DNA from 2 places in the Pseudomonas sp. GNP014 genome. Region 2 is predicted to be linked to the other one. Evidence: predicted binding sites of a transcription regulator. Region 2 holds the regulator's gene; the other holds the start of a gene.

Region 1 (9,998 bases), 1.0 Mb from region 2:
GGCCGTACTGTTGAAACAGCTGCGCCAGCGTCGTCCCGGAATATTCCCGCATCACGTAGTACAAATGCTGACGCTGCTGGCAGGCATGGACTTCAGGAAAGTGCCGGCCGGCCACACGTTTCAGGAACCATTCCTCGGACAGCAGCGCTTGCCCGGCGTGAGGATCATCGGCGCTGCGCGACGGCAGGGTTTTCAGCAACCACATCTGGCCTTGTCCATCGACAACCCTATACAGCAGCGATTGCTGACTCTGAGCGACAATCCCCTGAACCTGCCAGCCTTCGAAGGATTGGCCAGGTTTCAGCGGCGGCGGCAGCGGCCATTGCTGCAAATGAATCAATGCATCGCCGATATTTGCTTCACCCAGCGCATCGACGCGCACCAGCAATGCACTGGCATTGTCCTGACTCCCCGCCAGATGCGCCGCGTTGACCAGTGTTTGCGCGGCGCTGCGCAGATCCGGCTGATCACGCAGAATCGCTGCAATCGCGGTATCGCCCAGCGTTGACCAGACACCGTCACTGAGCAGCACAAAGCTTTCACCGTCACGCAGCTCTCCGTCGAGAAAATCCAGCACCAGATGCTGATCCAGCCCCAGCGCGCGCTTGAGCACGTGCTGCATACCCGGCTGATCCCAGACGTGATCTTCAGAGATCCGCTGCAAACTATCGCCGTGCCAGCGATACACCCGGCAATCTCCAACGTGGGCGAGGGTAAAACGCCGACCACGCATGACCACAGCACTGACGGTGGTGAGCAAGGGTTGGCCACCGCCATTGGCCTGCAGCCAACGATTTTGCGCGAGCAGCAGGCGATCCAGTGCTTGTGCCACGCTCCAGGTTTCCGGTGTGGCGTAGTAGTCGAGCGCCAGCGCCTGCAAGGTCGAACGCGCAGCCAGTCCGCCATCGGCACACTGGCTGACGCCATCAGCGATAGCGAACAGATAACCCTTGCTCGCCGCCAGTGCCGGAGCGGGCGTGACCAGACGCAAAGCGTCCTGATTCTCCGCACGCGGCCCGGTGGCGCTGGCTTCGGCAAAACTCAGTTGCAGGGCCATCGACGCCTCAGACCCGCGCCGCCGTCACGGCTGCCGAACCCCAGGTGGTTCTCCAGCGACGCTTGACGCCGTGCAGGCCAAACCACGCCAGTACGCCGAGGCTGGCGAACAACCACAGGGCCAGTTGGTAGCTGCCGGTGCTCTGTTTGATCGCGCCCATGCCGGCGGCCAAGGCAAATCCGCCGATACCGCCGGCCATGCCGATCAACCCGGTCATCACGCCGATCTCCAGACGAAAACGCTGCGGCACCAGTTGGAACACTGCGCCGTTGCCTGCCCCTAAACCGAGCATGGTGCAGACGAAAAGTGCCAGCGCGGCGTAGGAACTTGGCAGGTTAAACCCGACGGCAGCGATGCAGACGGCAGCGACGGTGTACATCGTCAGCAAGGTGCGGATGCCGCCGAAGCGATCCGCCAGCGCGCCACCCAGCGGCCGCATCAAACTGCCACCGAATACGCAGGCCGCGGTGTAGTAACCCGCCGTGACCGGGCTCAGGCCGTATTGGTCGTTGAAGTAGCCGGGCAGGGCGCTGGCCAGGCCGATGAAACCGCCGAAGGTGACGCTGTAGAAAAACATGAACCACCAGCTATCGCGGTCGCCCAAGGCTTTGAAGTAGTCAGCCATCGCTTTGGCTTTCGGCCGCTCAGGGGCGTTTTTCGCCAGCCAGGCGAACAGCACCAGTGTCAGTATCAGCGGGATCAAGGCGAAACCGAACACATTGCTCCAGCCAAACGAAGCCGCCAGCACCGGTGCAATCAGCGCGGCGAACACGGTGCCAGAGTTGCCTGCACCGGCAATGCCCATGGCTTTGCCCTGATGCTGCGGCGGATACCACTGTGACGCCAATGGCAGGGCCACAGCGAACGACGCACCGGCCATGCCGAGGAACAGACCCAGCAGCAGAGCCTGTTCGTAACTGTGGATACCGAGTTTCCACGCACCGAACAGTGCGCAGATCACGATGACCTGGCCGATCAGACCGGCAGTTTTCGGTGACAGACGATCAGCCAGCATGCCCATCGCAAAGCGCAGCACCGCCCCGGCCAGAATCGGCGTCGCCACCACAAGACCGCGTTGTTGCGTGGTCAGGTGCAGGTCGGCGGCGATTTGCACCGCCAGCGGGCCGAGCAGGTACCAGACCATGAAACTCAGGTCGAAATACAGGAAGGCCGCGAACAGGGTCGGGGTATGGCCGGATTTCCAGAAGCTTGAATTCATCGCGCACCTCAGCTGAAAAGAGTCTCGATAGGAGTCACAGCAGGTGGGGCGCCACCACGGCCGCACCACCGGCCCCGGGCTGTGGGGCCAAAACGCAAAAAACGCCGCTACCTGTTTCGCCATGAAGGGCAAACGGGTGAGCGACGTCTTTGTCGTGGGTGGGGCAACCGCCGTTGGTTACCTGTGCGTTTTACTTAGCGAGATTTGTGCCAACAAGTGAAAGATCAAAAGCCCCTCACCCTAGCCCTCTCCCGGAGGGAGAGGGGACTGATTGGGGGATGCTCGCGAAGTACGCCGACCTGTGATTTCTGCTGTGAATCCATAATCGACCCGGTCTTTCAGGTCGATGTTTGACGCCAGACACCTCGATCAGCCTCCTCTCCCTCTTCCGGAGGGAGAGGAGGCTGATTAGGGGATGCTCGCGAAGTACGCCGACCTGTGATTTCTGCTGTGAATCAATAATCGACCCGGTCTTTCAGGTCGATGTTTGACGCCAGACACCTCGATCAGTCCCCTCTCCATCTTCCGGAGGGAGAGGGGACTGATTGGGGGATGCTCGCGAAGTACGCCGACCTGTGATTTCTGCTGTGAATCCATAATCGACTCGGTCTTTCAGGTCGATGTTTTACGCCAGCACACCTCGATCGGTCCCCTCTCCCTCCGGGAGAGGGCTAGGGTGAGGGGCTTTTCAAGCAGCCAGAGCTTTTCAGCCAAGCAACTCACTCATGGCAATGATCTGCTCCGCCACCTGAATCAGCTTCTGCTGCCGGCTCATGGCCTGGCGGCGCATCAGGGTGTAGGCCTCTTCCTCATTGCAATCCTTCATCTTCATCAGCAACCCCTTGGCCAGCTCGATGCGCTTGCGCTCGGCCAGTTGCTGGTCGCGCGCCTGCAGTTGCGCACGCAAGGCCTGATCGCTTTCGAAGCGCGCCATGGCCACATCCAGAATCGGCTGCAAGCGTTGTGCGTGAATGCCTTCGACGATGTAGGCGCTGACCCCGGACCTGATCGCCTGACGCATCACCCCCGGATCATGTTCATCGGTAAACATCACGATCGGCCTGGGCTGGTCGCGGCTGACCAGCACCACTTGTTCCATGACATCGCGGCCGGGTGACTCGGTATCGATCAGGATTACGTCCGGGCGCACCGTTTCGACGCGGGCTGGCAGGTCGATGGTCAGACCGGATTCGTCGATCACCTCGAAACCGGCTTCAATCAGCGCGGCTTTCAGACGCCCGACTTTTTTCGCCGTGTCGTTGATCAGCAGAATGCGCAACATGTTGGCGGTCTCCTGTCAGCGGCGGGCGAGTAGGGGAGCGTCATCGCTCAGGGCGTGCAGCTTAAAGCTGCGGGCGAAACCGGCCGGATCGCTGCCGTCCCAGACCTTGCCGTCGAGCAACTGGCTGCTGCGCATGTCGGTGCCCCACGCGGCGACGCCGACAGCGGTGGCGGCGTCGCGGTAGATATCCAGTTGCTGAACCTGGCGGGCGACGGCGAGGTAATCCGGGTCTTCGCGCAGCAGGCCCCAGCGGCGGAACTGGGTCATGAACCACATACCGTCCGACAGATACGGCAGATTCACCTCGCCGTTGCCGTGAAAACGCAGCGCGTGCGGATCCTGCCAGCGATTGCCGAGGCCGTCGGCATAATCACCGAGAAAACGCGGTTCGATGCACGAAAGCGGAGCGTCCAGATATTCCGGCGCGCTGAGCAATTGTGCGGTGCTGCGGCGGTTTTCCGGGCTTTCTTCGATAAAGCGGCTGGCTTCCAGGACCGCCATCACCAGCGCCCGCGCGGTATTGGGGTACTGCTCGACAAATTCGCGGGTGCAGCCAAGGACTTTTTCCGGGTGATCGGGCCAGATACTCTGGCTGGTCGCCATCGTGAAACCGAGATCCTGCTGCACCGCGCTGGCTGCCCACGGTTCGCCAACGCAAAATCCGTCGATGCGCCCGGCCTGCAAGTGCGCAACCATTTGCGGCGGCGGCACCACCACACTGTCGACATCCTGCAACGGATGAATGCCCTGGCTCGCCAGCCAATAGTAGAGCCACATGGCATGGGTGCCGGTGGGAAACGTCTGGGCGAAGGTCAGTTTTGCGCGGCTTTGGTGCACGTGGCGATCCAGCGCTTCAGGACTGATCACGCCGAGGTTTTGCAGGCCGTGGGAAAGGTTGAGGCTCTGACCGTTCTGGTTCAGGCCCATCAACACCGCCATGTCCGTCGAAGCGACGCCGCCGATGCCCAGATGGACGGCGTAGATCAGGCCGTAAAGGCTATGGGCGGCGTCGAGTTCACCGCTGACCAGTTTGTCGCGCAGATTGGCCCACGACGTCTGGCGCTTGAGGTTGAGGGTCAGGCCATAAGGCTGGGCGAAGCCTTGAGTGGCAGCGACGACGACCGAGGCGCAATCGCTCAGGGCCATGAAACCGAGGTCGATCGCGCTTTTTTCCGGGGCATCACTGCCATTGACCCAGGCCAGCGGCCCGACGGACGAATCATTCATAAAAAGCCACCTTGAAAAAAAAACGCCGTCCCGGGCTTTTGCACAGGCAAAAACCGAGGACGACGCCATTGTCCTGAGCCGCACGCCGTCGTTGGCTTGCAGGCTGATACCGGGGAAAGGTGCAAGGCATATGCCACTCGCGGCGATTTGCGCGTGCGCCTCGCGCGCCGGGGTGTTGCCCGGCTATAATCGCCGCCTCTTTTCGCCGCCCGAGTCATCGCCGCCCATGTACACCCTGGCCCGTCAGCTGTTGTTCAAACTTTCCCCGGAAACCTCTCACGATCTGTCGCTGGATCTGATCGGCGCGGGTGGGCGTCTGGGGCTCAACGGCATGCTGTGCAAGAAGCCGGCGCACGTGCCGGTGACGGTCATGGGCCTGGACTTCCCGAACCCGGTGGGTCTGGCGGCCGGTCTGGACAAGAACGGCGCGGCCATCGACGGCTTTGCGCAACTGGGCTTCGGGTTTGTCGAAATCGGCACCGTGACCCCGCGTCCGCAGCCGGGCAACCCGAAACCGCGAATCTTCCGTCTGCCGGAAGCCGAGGCGATCATCAACCGTATGGGCTTCAACAACCTCGGTGTGGATAACCTGCTGGCGCGGGTCGCTGCAGCCAAATACAACGGCGTGCTGGGGATCAACATCGGCAAGAACTTCGACACCCCGGTCGAGCGCGCGGTGGACGATTACCTGATCTGCCTGGACAAGGTGTATGCCCATGCCAGCTATGTCACGGTCAACGTCAGCTCGCCGAACACCCCGGGCCTGCGCAGCCTGCAGTTCGGTGATTCGCTCAAGCAGTTGCTGGCGGATCTGGCGGCGCGTCGCGCCGAGCTGGCCCTGCGCCACGGCAAGCATGTGCCGCTGGCGATCAAGATCGCTCCGGACATGACCGATGAAGAGACCGCGCAAGTGGCTCAGGCGCTGATCGAGACCGGAATGGACGCGGTGATCGCCACCAACACCACCCTGAGCCGCGTCGGCGTCGAAGGCATGGAGCACGGTGACGAGGCGGGCGGTCTGTCTGGCGCCCCGGTGCGTGACAAGAGCACCCACACCGTGAAGGTGCTGGCGGCGGAACTGGGTGGCCGGTTGCCGATCATCGCGGCCGGCGGCATTACTGAAGGCAAGCATGCGGCCGAGAAGATTACGGCGGGTGCGAGCCTGGTGCAGATTTATTCGGGCTTCATCTATAAAGGCCCGGCGCTGATCCGCGAATCGGTCGACGCCATCGCTGCCCTGCGCTGATCCAATTGTGGGAGCGAGCTTGCTCGCGAAAGCGGTGTGTCAGTCTCTGTAGATATTGACTGAATAGACGCTTTCGCGAGCAAGCTCGCTCCCACAGGTGTGTGCAGCACAAATAATGTGACAGGCATAAAAAAGGGCTCCTCGAAGGAGCCCTTGGGCCGTAGCCCGCCGTCCGGGAAGGACGTGCATGGTAAGTCGCTAGAAATTCAGATTGTCGTGTTGCAGTCAGTGCCCTGTGTCAGCCAACGGCGTGAAGTTCGTTGAGTCTGTGGATTCCCGCAGTGCCGGTCATACCGTCCCAGTTGTCGCCGCGTCCTTCTCGCCAGCCGTTGATCCAGGCTTGGCGTACCGACGGTAGAGTAAATGGGCAAAGCTCACGGGATTTGCCACCAACGCCATATTGATATCCGCGCAAAAATGCTCTTTCCAACGGATCACGCTTAAGTCTTCTCATAGGGTGTTTCCCTCACTTGTTGACTGTTTGTGTCGCGTTGACCTCAACCGAGGTCTGGCAGAAAACTCTGCCGGGGTGCGGCTCGCTGCCGGCGTGGCGAGCCAAGGTGTTGACGCCGTTGCGACGTCAACCTGTGGTCAGTTCTAACCAATGAGTCACACCGAGGGAATGATCGTTTTGTCATAAGGACGTAACGAAAATAGTGCTACAGCCATAAGTAACGACGGGTTTCATGAACGTTTTTTCAGCAAACCCCGGTATGATCGGCTCCGCGGCGGATGGTGGGGTTAATCCTTTAGTGAGAATGACCCACGTTTGCGCTAGGTTAATAAGCGACGAAGGGTCGCTTTAAGACTTTTTGTTTCATCAACTTTTTTATCTGTCCCGGCATCTAAGCTCCTTTAACCCGAGCAGCGGGGATGGAACGGCACACCTTCGTGCCACGCGGGCGCTCTTTTAGAAAAGCGCCTGATTGAAAACCGGATCGGCAATGCGTTGCCGATTCACTAGCCAAAGGCTCTGGAAATACCATGTCCGACCGTTTCGAACTCTTCCTCACTTGCCCTAAAGGCCTTGAAGGCCTGCTCATCGAGGAAGCCGTCGGGCTTGGCCTTGAAGAAGCGCGCGAGCACACTTCCGCCGTGCGTGGCATGGCGAGCATGGAAACCGCTTATCGCCTGTGCCTTTGGTCGCGTCTGGCCAACCGCGTGTTGCTGGTGCTCAAGCGTTTCCCGATGAAGGACGCCGAAGACCTGTATCACGGCGTGCTCGACATCGACTGGCAGGATCACATGCTGGCCGACGGCACCCTGGCTGTCGAATTCAGCGGCCACGGCTCGGGTATCGACAACACCCACTTCGGTGCCCTCAAAGTCAAAGACGCCATCGTCGACAAACTGCGCACCCCGCAGGGTGATCGCCCGAGCATCGACAAGCTCAACCCGGACTTGCGCATTCACCTGCGTCTGGATCGCGGCGAAGCGATCCTCTCCCTCGACCTCTCTGGCCACAGCCTGCACCAGCGCGGCTATCGCTTGCAGCAGGGCGCGGCGCCGCTGAAGGAAAACCTCGCCGCGGCGATTCTGATCCGTTCCGGCTGGCCACGCATTGCGGCCGAAGGCGGCGCGCTGGCTGACCCGATGTGCGGTGTCGGTACGTTCTTGGTCGAGGCCGGCATGATCGCCGCCGACATGGCGCCGAACCTGCGCCGCGAGCAGTGGGGCTTCACCGCCTGGCTCGGTCACGTCCCGGCGCTGTGGAAAAAGCTCCATGAAGAAGCCGTCGAGCGTGCCGCTGCCGGTCTGGCCAAGCCACCGCTGTGGATTCGCGGCTACGAAGCCGACCCGCGTCTGATTCAGCCGGGCCGCAACAACGTTGAGCGCGCCGGTCTGAGCGAGTGGATCAAGATCTACCAGGGCGAAGTCGCGACCTTCGAGCCGCGTCCGGACCAGAACCAGAAAGGTCTGGTGATCTGCAACCCGCCGTACGGCGAGCGTCTGGGTGACGAAGCCAGTCTGTTGTACCTCTACCAGAACCTCGGCGAGCGCCTGCGTCAGGCCTGCCTGAACTGGGAAGCCGCGGTGTTCACCGGCGCGCCGGACCTGGGCAAGCGCATGGGCATCCGCAGCCACAAACAGTATTCGTTCTGGAACGGCGCGCTGCCGTGCAAGCTGCTGCTGATCAAGGTGCTGCCGGATCAGTTCGTCACTGGCGAGCGTCGTACCCCGGAGCAGCGTCAGGCCGAACGCGAACAAGCGGCTTACGACCAGACCCCGGACGAGCCGCAAGAGCGCAAGTTCAACAAGAACGGCAACCCGATCAAACCGACGCCCGCTCCGGCCCCGGTGATCGAGCAGCCGCGCTTGAGTGAGGGCGGGCAGATGTTTGCCAACCGCCTGCAAAAGAATCTCAAGGCGATGAGCAAGTGGGTCAAGCGCGAAGGCATCGACTGCTACCGCGTCTACGATGCCGACATGCCGGAATACGCCATGGCCATCGACCTGTACCACGACTGGGTGCACGTCCAGGAATACGCCGCGCCGAAGTCGATCGACCCGGAAAAAGCCTCGGCGCGCATGTTCGACGCCTTGGCAGCGATCCCGCAGGCACTGAATGTCGACAAGAGCCGCGTGGTGGTCAAACGCCGCGAGCGCCAGAGTGGCACCAAGCAGTACGAGCGTCAGGCGGCGCAGGGCAAGTTCAATGAGGTGAGCGAAGGCGGTGTGAAGTTGCTGGTCAACCTCACTGACTACCTCGACACCGGCCTGTTCCTCGACCACCGGCCGATGCGCATGCGCATTCAGAAAGAGGCCGCCGGCAAACGCTTCCTCAATCTGTTCTGCTACACCGCGACCGCCAGCGTGCACGCGGCCAAGGGCGGCGCACGCAGCACCACCAGCGTCGACCTGTCGAAAACCTACCTCGACTGGGCACGCCGCAACCTGTCGCTGAACGGTTTCTCTGACAAGAACCGTCTGGAGCAGGGCGATGTGATGGCGTGGCTGGAAAGCAGCCGCGACGAGTACGACCTGATCTTCATTGATCCGCCGACCTTCTCCAACTCCAAGCGCATGGAAGGCATCTTCGACGTGCAGCGTGATCAGGTGCAGTTGATCGACCTGGCGATGGCGCGTCTGGCAACCGGTGGCGTGCTGTATTTCTCCAACAACTTCCGCAAGTTCCAGTTGGAGGAAAACCTGACCGAGCGCTATGCGGTCGAGGAAATCAGCGCGCAAACCATTGATCCGGATTTCGCCCGCAACACCAAGATCCACCGCGCCTGGAAAATCACGGCTCGTTGACACTTGCCAAAGTTGGATCCACAGAGCCTTGATTTTTAAAGGCTCTTGGATCCGTTCAGTGCTAGCCAAATTAATGGCTAATAGCTATAACTCAACTCATGGCCAATGGGGTTTCCCCGGAACACTGGCGTAGTGAGTTGCCTTTATGTCGTTGCACCCCGTGCGCCCAAAGATCCTGGGTTTTATCAGCGAAGAAGTCTCGGCCTGGCTGGTCGCGCTGCTGGTATTGCTCGCCGGCGGGATTCTCACGGGGCTGCTCGCCTGGGCCACCCTCAACCAGTTCCATCAGCAATTGCGTCAGCGTTTTCAACTGCTGGCCAATGAACGTTACAGCCGCATCGAAGAGCGCTTTCAGGATCAGGAGCAACGCCTGGATGGCCTGCGCCGCTTCTTCGCCAACTCCGAGTCGGTGTCCCGCGCCGAATTCGACGGTTATACCCGCCCTCTGTTGCTGCGCACCCAGGCCTATTCGTTTGCCCTGCGGGTCAGCGGTGCCGAGCGCGCCGCGTTCGAGCAGCGCGTGCGTGACGAAGGCCTGAGCACGTTTACCATCCGCGAACTTAATGCCCAGGGCGAGTTGCAACTGGCCGCGATCCGCGACGAATACGTGCCGGTGCTGTACAGCCAGACCCAGAGCCGTCTCGGCTCGCCGTTGGGCTACGATTTGCTGGCCCAGCCGCTGCGCCGCGACACCCTGCAGCGCGCGGACAAG
Region 2 (9,998 bases):
GAATATCGACGTTATTGAAAATGCTGCGCGCACCGCGCTTGAAGGAGACTCCCTTCAGCTCGACCGCGTAAGCGTTATCGGCACTCATCTAAACTCCTTGCGATGCAGCCTCTCACTCGGACGCCTGGCTTTCCTGGGAAAGCACATACCTCGAGGGCAGGCCGAACTGGCGGCGAACTATATCACTGCAAAGCCCAAGCGCCCAAGGCCTCTACCGGGCTGTGTTCAGCGACATGACAGGCTTTGAGGGGCTTTTTCCGGGTTTTGGTTACGAGGAATGACAAAGCACGACGAACTTGCGTGAGGCTTTGCCACATAACCGCTATAATCGCCGCCTTTTCATCGGGCTATACGATTCTGACATGAGCCAAACCAGCGACCTGATTCAATCGGCACAACGCACCATTCGCCTCGAAGTGGAAGCCATACAAGGCTTGTTGCCCCATATCGACGCCGATTTCGTACGCGCTTGCGAGATGATTCTGGCCAGCAAGGGCCGTGTCGTCGTGGTCGGCATGGGCAAGTCCGGGCACATCGGCAACAAGATTGCCGCCACCCTGGCCAGCACCGGCACCCCGGCATTTTTCGTCCACCCGGCCGAAGCCAGCCATGGCGACATGGGCATGATCACCCGCGAAGACGTGATTCTGGCCCTGTCGAACTCCGGTTCGACCAACGAAATCGTCACCCTGCTGCCACTGATCAAGCGACTGGGCATCCAGTTGATCAGCGTGACCGGCAACCCGGCCTCCCCTCTGGCGAAAGCCGCCGAAGTGAACCTCAATGTTCACGTCGAACACGAAGCTTGCCCGCTGAACCTGGCGCCGACGTCCTCGACCACCGCCGCCCTGGTCATGGGCGATGCCCTCGCCGTGGCATTGCTGGAGGCGCGTGGCTTCACCGCTGAAGACTTCGCTTTCTCGCACCCGGGAGGCGCCCTTGGCCGCCGCCTGTTGCTGAAAGTGGAAAACGTCATGCACGCCGGTCAGGAGCTGCCGCAAGTGCAACGCGGCACTCTGCTCAAGGACGCGCTGATGGAAATGACCCGCAAGGGTCTGGGCATGACCGTCATTCTTGAAACCGACGGCAAACTCGCCGGGATCTTCACGGACGGTGACCTGCGTCGCACCCTGGATCGCAGCATCGACATCCGCAGCGCCACCATCGACCAGGTCATGACCGCGCACGGCAAGACGGCCCGCCCCGAGATGCTGGCTGCCGAAGCCCTGAAAATCATGGAAGACCACCGAATCAACGCACTGGTCGTTGTTGATGAAGAGGATCGCCCGGTGGGCGCCTTCAACCTCTCCGATCTGCTGCGCGCAGGAGTGATGTAATGAGTAACGATCTGCTGCAACGCGGCAAAGCGATCAAACTGGCGGTTTTCGACGTCGACGGCGTACTCACCGACGGTCGCCTGTACTTCCTTGAAGACGGCAGCGAATTCAAGACCTTCAACACCCTCGACGGCCAAGGCATCAAAATGCTGATGAACGCCGGCGTGCAGACCGCTATCATCAGCGGTCGCAAGACCCCGGTGGTCGAGCGTCGGGCGAAAAACCTGGGGATTCCCCACCTGTTTCAGGGCCGCGAAGACAAACTGGTCGTTCTCGACGGCCTGCTTGAAGAACTGGGCCTAAGCTATGAGCAGGTGGCCTACCTCGGTGACGACCTGCCTGACCTGCCGGTGATTCGCCGCGTCGGCCTCGGCATGGCCGTGGCGAATGCCGCCGACTTCGTGCGTGAACACGCTCATGGCGTGACCCGGGCACGTGGTGGCGAAGGTGCCGCCCGCGAATTCTGCGAATTGATCCTGCGCGCCCAGGGCCGCCTCGATGCGGCCAACGCCGCGTACCTGTGAGCCAAACCATGTTTAGCAAAAAATTTCGCAATTTCCTGCTGTTCGGCTGCATAGCGGCGCTATTTGCAGCGGTCGGTTACTGGAACATCAGCCCGGGGCGCTTCCTCGACAAGCCTGCGGTCACGTCCATCGAGAACCCGATCGACTGGTATGCGACCAACACGCATACCCTGCAGTACCTGCCGGACGGCAAGGTGCAGTACGAAATGACTTCCGACAAGGCCGAGCACGTCAAGGCCACCGACATCACCCTGGTCACCAAGCCCGACCTGAACATGTACCGCGGCACGGAATTTCCGTGGCACGTGACCAGCGAGCGCGGCGAAGTGAATTCGGGCGGTACTCAGGTCGAATTGATCGATTCTGTGCGCATCAAGCGCACCGATGAGAAGAACCGCGATCTGCTGGTCACCTCCACGCGCATGACAGTGTTCCCACAGGACCAATATGCGCAGACCGAGCAACCCGTTAGAATCGACGGCGCTGGCGGTGTATCGACTGGCGTAGGCATGAAAGCGTATCTGAAGGAAAGCAGGATACACCTGCTATCGAACGTAAGAGGACAGTATGAGGCTCGTTAAAACCCTCCCTATTTTGCTCAGTCTGGGCGCAGCACTGGGAAGCGTGAGCGCCTGGGCTCTGCCGAACGATCAGCAGCAACCAATCCGCATCCAGGCCGACGACGCCCAACTGGACGACAAGAACGGCATCGCCACCTATAAAGGTGACGTGATCATCACCCAGGGTTCGATGAAGGTGACCGGCAACACCGTGACCATCACTCGCACCCCGAGCGGTGATATCGACGTGGTGACCTCGGTGGGCAACCTCGCCTACTTCGAACAACTGCAGACCGCTGGCGACACCAAGCCGGTTCAGGGCTGGGGTGTGACGATCCAGTACCATGCCGCGCAGAATCGCGTCGTACTGATCGACAAGGCCAAGGTTGTCGACAAGGACAACAACACCACCCAGGGCGAGAAAATCGTCTACGACACCGTGAAGAAACTCGCCAGCGCCGGTCGCGCGACCGGCAGCAAGGTCACCGAATCGCGTCCGCGTATCGACATGGTGATCCAGCCGAAGAAGAAAACCGACGAGAAAACCCAGTAATGGCAACTCTGAAAGCTCAGCACCTGGCCAAGGCCTATAAAAGCCGCCAGGTCGTGCGTGACGTCAGCCTGTCGATCGACAGCGGCCAGATCGTCGGCCTGCTCGGCCCTAACGGCGCCGGCAAGACGACGTGCTTCTACATGATCGTCGGCCTGGTGCAGGCCGATCAGGGCCGCGTACTGATCGACGATCTGGACGTCAGCCACCAGCCGATGCACGGTCGTGCCAAGGCCGGTATCGGCTATCTGCCGCAAGAAGCGTCGATCTTCCGCAAACTGTCGGTGGCCGACAACATCATGGCCATCCTCGAGACCCGCCCGGAACTCGACAAGGCAGGCCGTCGCAAGGAGCTGGAAAGCCTGCTGCAGGAATTCCACATCAGCCACATCCGCGACAACCTCGGCATGAGCCTGTCCGGTGGTGAACGCCGCCGGGTGGAAATCGCCCGCGCCCTGGCGACTGCACCGAAGTTCATCCTGCTCGACGAACCGTTCGCCGGTGTCGACCCGATCTCGGTCGGCGACATCAAGCAGATCATCCACCATCTCAAGGCCAAGGGCATCGGCGTACTGATCACCGACCACAACGTCCGCGAGACGCTGGACATCTGCGAAACCGCTTACATCGTCAACGACGGCCAGTTGATTGCCGAAGGCGACGCAGAAACCATTCTGGCCAACGATCTGGTCAAAGAAGTGTATCTGGGTCACGAGTTCCGCCTGTAAGCGCGACGTCCCGGTGGTTCGCGAGGGCGCTGTATCGTTGAAGCAGTTTTTTATACGTTTTAATTGTTACAGCGCTCTAGGCAAACACTTCAGTTTCAGGCATATAATTTGCTTAAGTTTGGCGCTTCGGCGCCCTGTAGTGGATGGCGCATAGCGCCGGCGAATAAGGTGTTAAGCCCCTGCCATGAAACCATCGCTAGTCTTGAGAATGGGCCAGCAGCTGACGATGACACCGCAGCTGCAACAGGCCATCCGCCTGCTCCAATTGTCGACCCTGGATCTGCAACAGGAAATCCAGGAGGCCCTGGAATCCAATCCGATGCTCGAACGCCAGGAAGAAGGCGACGACTTCGACAACTCCGACCCGCTGGCCGACAACGCCGAACACAAGCCCAATACCGAAATCCAGGAACCTTCCTACCAGGAATCCGCCCCGACGGTGGACAACCTCGAGGAGGGCGAATGGAACGAGCGCATCCCCAACGAGCTGCCGGTCGACACCGCGTGGGAAGACGTCTACCAGACCAGCGCCAGCAGCCTGCCCAGCAGCGATGATGACGAGTGGGATTTCACCACCCGCACTTCTGCCGGCGAGAGCCTGCAAAGCCACCTGTTGTGGCAACTCAATCTTGCCCCGATGTCCGACACCGATCGCCTGATCGCCGTGACGCTGATCGACTGCATCAACAACCAGGGCTACCTGGACGAGACCCTTGAAGAGATTCTCGAGGCATTCGACCCGGAACTGGATATCGAACTGGACGAAATCGAAGCCGTCCTGCACCGCATCCAGCAATTCGAGCCGGCCGGTATCGGTGCGCGCAACCTCGGTGAATGCCTGCTGCTGCAACTGCGCCAGTTGCCCGCCAAGACGCCGTGGCTCGCGGAAGCCAAACGCCTGGTCACCGATTACATCGACCTGCTCGGCAGCCGGGATTACAGCCAGTTGATGCGCCGCATGAAGCTCAAGGAAGACGAGCTGCGCCAGGTCATCGAACTGGTGCAAAGCCTCAATCCGCGTCCCGGTTCACAGATCGAATCGACCGAAGCCGAATACGTGGTACCGGACGTCATCGTGCGCAAGGACAACGAGCGCTGGCTGGTCGAACTGAACCAGGAATCAGTGCCACGCCTGCGGGTCAACGCGCAGTACGCCGGTTTCGTCCGTCGCGCCGACACCAGTGCCGACAACACCTTCATGCGCAATCAGTTGCAGGAAGCCCGCTGGTTCATCAAGAGCCTGCAGAGCCGCAACGAGACCCTGATGAAAGTTGCCACGCAGATCGTCGAGCATCAGCGCGGCTTTCTGGAGTACGGCGACGAGGCCATGAAACCGCTGGTCCTGCATGACATCGCTGAAGCGGTAGGCATGCACGAATCGACGATTTCCCGGGTGACCACGCAGAAATTCATGCATACCCCGCGCGGTATTTATGAACTGAAATACTTTTTCTCCAGCCACGTCAGCACCTCCGAAGGCGGCGAATGCTCGTCCACGGCGATCCGCGCGATCATCAAAAAACTGGTTGCCGCGGAAAATCAGAAAAAGCCGTTGAGTGACAGCAAGATCGCTGGTTTACTGGAGGCACAAGGCATTCAGGTGGCTCGCCGCACCGTCGCCAAGTACCGCGAATCCCTCGGGATCGCGCCTTCGAGCGAACGCAAGCGGTTGATGTAAGCCACGTTACAGCGTTCCAGTGGCAGGCTATCCAGCCTGCCGCTTTATGCACTGGCAACGAAGGAGAAGCTGTATGCAAGTCAACATCAGTGGACACCAACTGGAAGTGACCGAACCTCTGCGCGATTACATCAATGAGAAACTTCAACGATTAGAGCGCCATTTCGACAAGATCACCAACGTGCAAGTCACGATGTGCGTCGAAAAGCTGAAGCAGAAAATCGAAGCCACCTTGCATATTCCCGGCAGCGAAGTGGTCGCCAACGCAGAAGATACTGATATGTATGCTGCGATCGACTCACTCACCGACAAGCTGGATCGCCAACTCAAAAAGCATAAGGAAAAGACCCAGAGCCTGCTCCAGGGCGCTACCGGTCGATAACCCCCCTACTCCATGATCCGACTTGAAAGTATCCTGACCCCCGGCCGTTCCCTCGTGAACGTGCCGGGCGGCAGTAAAAAGAAAGCCCTCGAACAGATTGCCAACCTGATCGCCCGTGAAGTGCCTGATCTGGAGATGCAAGATGTCTTCGAGGCGTTGATTGCCCGTGAAAAACTCGGTTCCACCGGTTTTGGTAACGGCATCGCCATTCCTCATTGCCGCCTCAAGGGTTGCGAAGCGCCAATCAGCGCATTGATGCACCTTGATGCACCCATCGATTTCGATGCCATCGACGGCGCTCCGGTTGACCTGCTGTTCGTCCTGCTGGTGCCGGAAGCTGCCACCGATGCTCACCTGGAATTACTGCGCCAGATCGCCAGCATGCTCGATCGCAAGGAAGTTCGTGAAAAACTGCGCAGCGCATCGAGTAACGAAGCCTTGTATCAGGTCGTCCTGAGCGAGCAGAACGGTCACTAATCATGCGCTTGATCATTGTCAGCGGCCGCTCCGGCTCGGGTAAAAGCACCGCCCTGGATGTCCTTGAGGACAACGGCTATTACTGCATCGATAACCTGCCGGCCGGCCTGCTGCCGGAACTGGCCGAACGCGCGCTGATTCATACCGAGCTGGCGCAACCGCTGGTGGCCGTGTCGATTGATGCGCGCAACCTGCCCAGCCATCTGTCGCGCTTTCCGGAGCTGCTTGAAGAAGTCCGCAGCCGCCACATCCAGTGCGATGTGTTGTACCTGGATGCCGACGAAGAAACCCTGCTCAAGCGTTTTTCGGAAACCCGTCGCCGCCACCCTTTGAGCACGGCCAATCGTTCGTTGGCCGAAGCGATCAGTGATGAAACCGCTCTCCTCGGCCCGATTGCCGATCTGGCCGACCTGAAAATCAACACCACCAACCTCAACCTCTACCAGTTGCGCGACACCATCAAGTTGCGCCTGCTGAACCAGCCGGAGCCGGGAACGGCCTTTCTGGTCGAGTCATTTGGCTTCAAGCGCGGGATGCCGGTGGATGCGGACCTGGTGTTCGACGTCCGCTGCCTGCCCAATCCTTACTGGAAACCGGAGCTGCGCGCGCAGTCCGGGCTGGACGCACCCGTGGCCGAGTACCTGGCGGCGCAACCGGAAGTCGAGGAGATGTTTCAGGACATTTTCAGCTATCTGCACAAGTGGCTGCCGCGCTTCGCCGCGAGTAACCGCGCCTACGTCACCATTGCCATTGGCTGCACCGGCGGGCATCACCGCTCCGTCTACCTGACCGAACGCCTGGGTCAGGCCCTGCAGAAAACCCTGAAGAACGTCCAGGTTCGCCACCGCGACCTCACTTAAAGGATTCACACCGCGATGCCTGCTCTGGAAATCGAAATCATCAATAAACTGGGCTTGCATGCCCGCGCGTCCGCCAAGTTCGTTGGCGTGGCCGGCCAATATCCCGATTGCACGATCAGAGTGGGTCGCACACCGGAGACCACGGTCGATGGCAAAAGCATCATGGCGATGATGATGCTGGCTGCCGGCAAGGGCACCAAAATCTATCTGAGTACCGAAGGCCATCAGGAACAGGAAGCGCTGGATGCGCTGGTGGCGTTGATCAATAACTACTTCGACGAAGGTGGTTGAAAGCCACAAACAGGCTATCGCAGCCCTCAGCGCACAAATCCCCCTGTAGGTGCTGCCGAGGCTGCGATCTTTTGATCTCTTCAACCCAACGCCGTATCCATCACCATCATCAAACAGAAGCCGATCAACAAGCCAAGACTGGCCAGCTTGTCATGGCCATTGCGTCGCGACTCCGGGATTACTTCGTGAGTCACCACCAGCAACATCGCCCCCGCCGCCAGTGCCAGCCCCAATGGCAATAACAACTCCGCCAGGCTGACCAGCCACGCACAGAGCAGTGCAAACACCGGCTCGACCAGACCTGACGCCGCGCCGATCAAAAACGCTTTGCCCCGTGACATTCCTGCCCCCGCCAGTACCAGCGCAATCACCAGACCTTCCGGCACATCCTGCAGGGCAATGCCCATCGCCAGGCTGTCGGCATCGGGCATGCCGCCGCCGGCGGAAACGCCGACCGCCATGCCTTCCGGGATGTTATGGGCAATGATGGCGAACACGAACAGCCAGATCCGTGGCGCAATCACTGGATGCTCGACAGTGCCAACGAGCATTTCCGGTGAAGCTCCCGAGACCTTGCGATCGACCAGAAACAGGCCGAACGCCCCGAGCATGATGCCGAAGCAGATCAGCCCGCTCGCAGCCCACGGGGTCAAGCCAAGACCTTCTGCAGCGGCGATACCTGGCACGATCAGCGAAAACGCCGTCGCCGCCAGCATCACCCCGGCACCGAAGCCGAGCAAGGTATCGCCAAGCGCCTGCGGCATGTTGCGAATCACCAGCACCGGCACCGCGCCGAGCGCGGTGCCCAAGGCGCAGAGTGCTCCCCCCTGCAAGGCCCGCGACAGTCTCGGTTCAAGGTCCAGCCATTGCAGTCCGTGGGCGACCAGCAAGGTCATGCCCGCCAGCAGCAATAGCGATCCCACCGCGTAACGAAACATACGCCCACTGCCGATCGCCAGTGTTTCAGTGCCCATAGTCAACCCTGGATGGTTTTTGTAGAAGGCTTACACCAGTGCGGCCCGATAGCGCGCAGCGACTTCAGGCCAATTGATCACGTTGTAGAACGCGCTGATGTACTCCGGGCGACGGTTTTGGTAGCGCAGGTAATAGGCGTGCTCCCAGACGTCCAGACCGAGAATCGGTGTGTTGCCGTTCATCAACGGGCTGTCCTGGTTGCCGCTGCTCTCCACCAGCAGTTTTTTCTCCGGCGTGACGCTGAGCCAGGCCCAGCCACTGCCAAAGCGGGTCAGCGCAGCCTTGGTGAACGCTTCTTTGAAACTGTCGAGGCCGCCCAGTTGCTCATTGATGGCTTCGGCCAGCGCACCTTCCGGCTTGCCGCCGCCGTTGGGCGCCATGACTTCCCAGAACAGCGAATGGTTGGCGTGTCCGCCGCCCTGATTGATGACCGCCGCACGGAGTTTTTCCGGCAGTTGTTGAACGCTGGCGACCAGTTTCTCGACCGGCCACTCGGCAAACTCGGTACCTTCAATCGCTGCGTTGAGGTTGTTGATGTAGGTCTGGTGATGCTTGGTGTAGTGAATCTCCATGGTCTGCGCGTCGATGTGCGGCTCCAGCGCATCGTAGGCGTAAGGCAAGGCAGGCAAGGTAAAAGCCATTTCAATGAACTCCATGGTGATGGGTGGCAGGCGCACGGCGTGCATTGCCGGTGTCGGGATGCAGCAGACGCTGGGTACGCGGGTACTCGCCGTGTTCGCTGATGAAATTCAGCAGTTCGACATAGCTCTTGCTGCTCTGGCGCAGTGCCGCTTCCCGCAGGGCCATGCGCAGGCGCTCGTCCTGCATGGTCTGCAACAGCCGTTGGTGGATCGCGCAGAGATATTCGGCGCTTTCCTCCGGCTGATTCAGGCACAGGTGCAGATCCGCCAGGTTGTGGTGGGAGATGACGCAGGCCGCCACCGCTTCATCGGCATCCGGCCAGCGCTCGAACAACACTTGCGCCAGGGCCAGCGCTTGCAGATAAGCCTCACGGGCATCTATCAGTTCGCCCAGCATGAAGCAGCGATTGGCCCGTTCGATCGTGCGTTTCCAGTGCTCCATGGTGAACCTCCAAAGCGGTTACGGGATTTACACGCCGCCGGCGGTGAGTTTCTCGGGATTGAGCAACTCTTCCAGCTGGCTGCGCGACAGGTTGGTATGTTCCAGCGCGACGTCGATCACCGGACGACCCTGCTTGTAGGCCTGCTTGGCGATTTCCGCAGCTTTCTGGTAACCGATGATCGGGTTGAGTGCGGTGACCAGAATCGGGTTGCGCGCCAGCGCTTCCTTGAGCCGCGACTCGTTGACCTTGAAGCTGGCGATGGCCTTGTCACCGAGCAGACGGCTGGAATTGGCCAGCAGTTCGATGCTGCTCAGCAGGTTCTGGGCAATGATCGGCAGCATCACATTCAGCTCGAAATTGCCCGACTGCCCGGCGATGGTGATCACCGAGTCGTTGCCGATCACTTGCGCGGCGACCATGGCGGTGGCTTCCGGAATCACCGGATTGACCTTGCCCGGCATGATCGACGAGCCGGGTTGCAGGCCTTCAAGCTCGATTTCGCCAAGGCCGGCGAGCGGGCCGGAGTTCATCCAGCGCAGGTCGTTGGCGATT

The links. The regulator sigma-54, encoded in region 2, starts transcription at its own class of promoters, with help from an activator protein. The targets are predictions, from matches to a motif close to ANTGGCATNNANNTTGCTNT.
Region 1: the regulator sigma-54 is predicted to act here: its motif matches at 4,904-4,923, upstream of ACXX9E_RS14775 (CmpA/NrtA family ABC transporter substrate-binding protein).

Annotation. Positions count from the first base shown of each region.
Region 1 is NZ_JBTGUS010000001.1:3,271,923-3,281,920, forward strand. Features, by position in the region: gene ACXX9E_RS14760 (bifunctional protein-serine/threonine kinase/phosphatase) at 1-1,057, opposite strand, end outside; gene ACXX9E_RS14765 (nitrate/nitrite transporter) at 1,065-2,276, opposite strand; gene ACXX9E_RS14770 (ANTAR domain-containing response regulator) at 2,983-3,558, opposite strand; gene ACXX9E_RS14775 (CmpA/NrtA family ABC transporter substrate-binding protein) at 3,574-4,785, opposite strand; gene ACXX9E_RS14780 (quinone-dependent dihydroorotate dehydrogenase) at 5,012-6,031, shown strand; gene rmf (ribosome modulation factor) at 6,270-6,485, opposite strand; gene rlmKL (bifunctional 23S rRNA (guanine(2069)-N(7))-methyltransferase RlmK/23S rRNA (guanine(2445)-N(2))-methyltransferase RlmL) at 7,016-9,286, shown strand; gene ACXX9E_RS14795 (sensor domain-containing diguanylate cyclase) at 9,432-9,998, shown strand, end outside.
Region 2 is NZ_JBTGUS010000001.1:2,256,104-2,266,101, reverse strand. Features, by position in the region: gene ACXX9E_RS10045 (ATP-binding cassette domain-containing protein) at 1-88, opposite strand, end outside; gene ACXX9E_RS10040 (KpsF/GutQ family sugar-phosphate isomerase) at 363-1,337, shown strand; gene ACXX9E_RS10035 (KdsC family phosphatase) at 1,337-1,861, shown strand; gene lptC (LPS export ABC transporter periplasmic protein LptC) at 1,870-2,442, shown strand; gene lptA (lipopolysaccharide transport periplasmic protein LptA) at 2,429-2,974, shown strand; gene lptB (LPS export ABC transporter ATP-binding protein) at 2,974-3,699, shown strand; gene ACXX9E_RS10015 (RNA polymerase factor sigma-54) at 3,884-5,377, shown strand; gene hpf (ribosome hibernation-promoting factor, HPF/YfiA family) at 5,451-5,759, shown strand; gene ptsN (PTS IIA-like nitrogen regulatory protein PtsN) at 5,772-6,236, shown strand; gene rapZ (RNase adapter RapZ) at 6,239-7,096, shown strand; gene ACXX9E_RS09995 (HPr family phosphocarrier protein) at 7,112-7,387, shown strand; gene ACXX9E_RS09990 (ZIP family metal transporter) at 7,468-8,361, opposite strand; gene ACXX9E_RS09985 (superoxide dismutase) at 8,392-9,003, opposite strand; gene ACXX9E_RS09980 (DUF2753 family protein) at 9,005-9,445, opposite strand; gene ACXX9E_RS09975 (class II fumarate hydratase) at 9,473-9,998, opposite strand, start outside.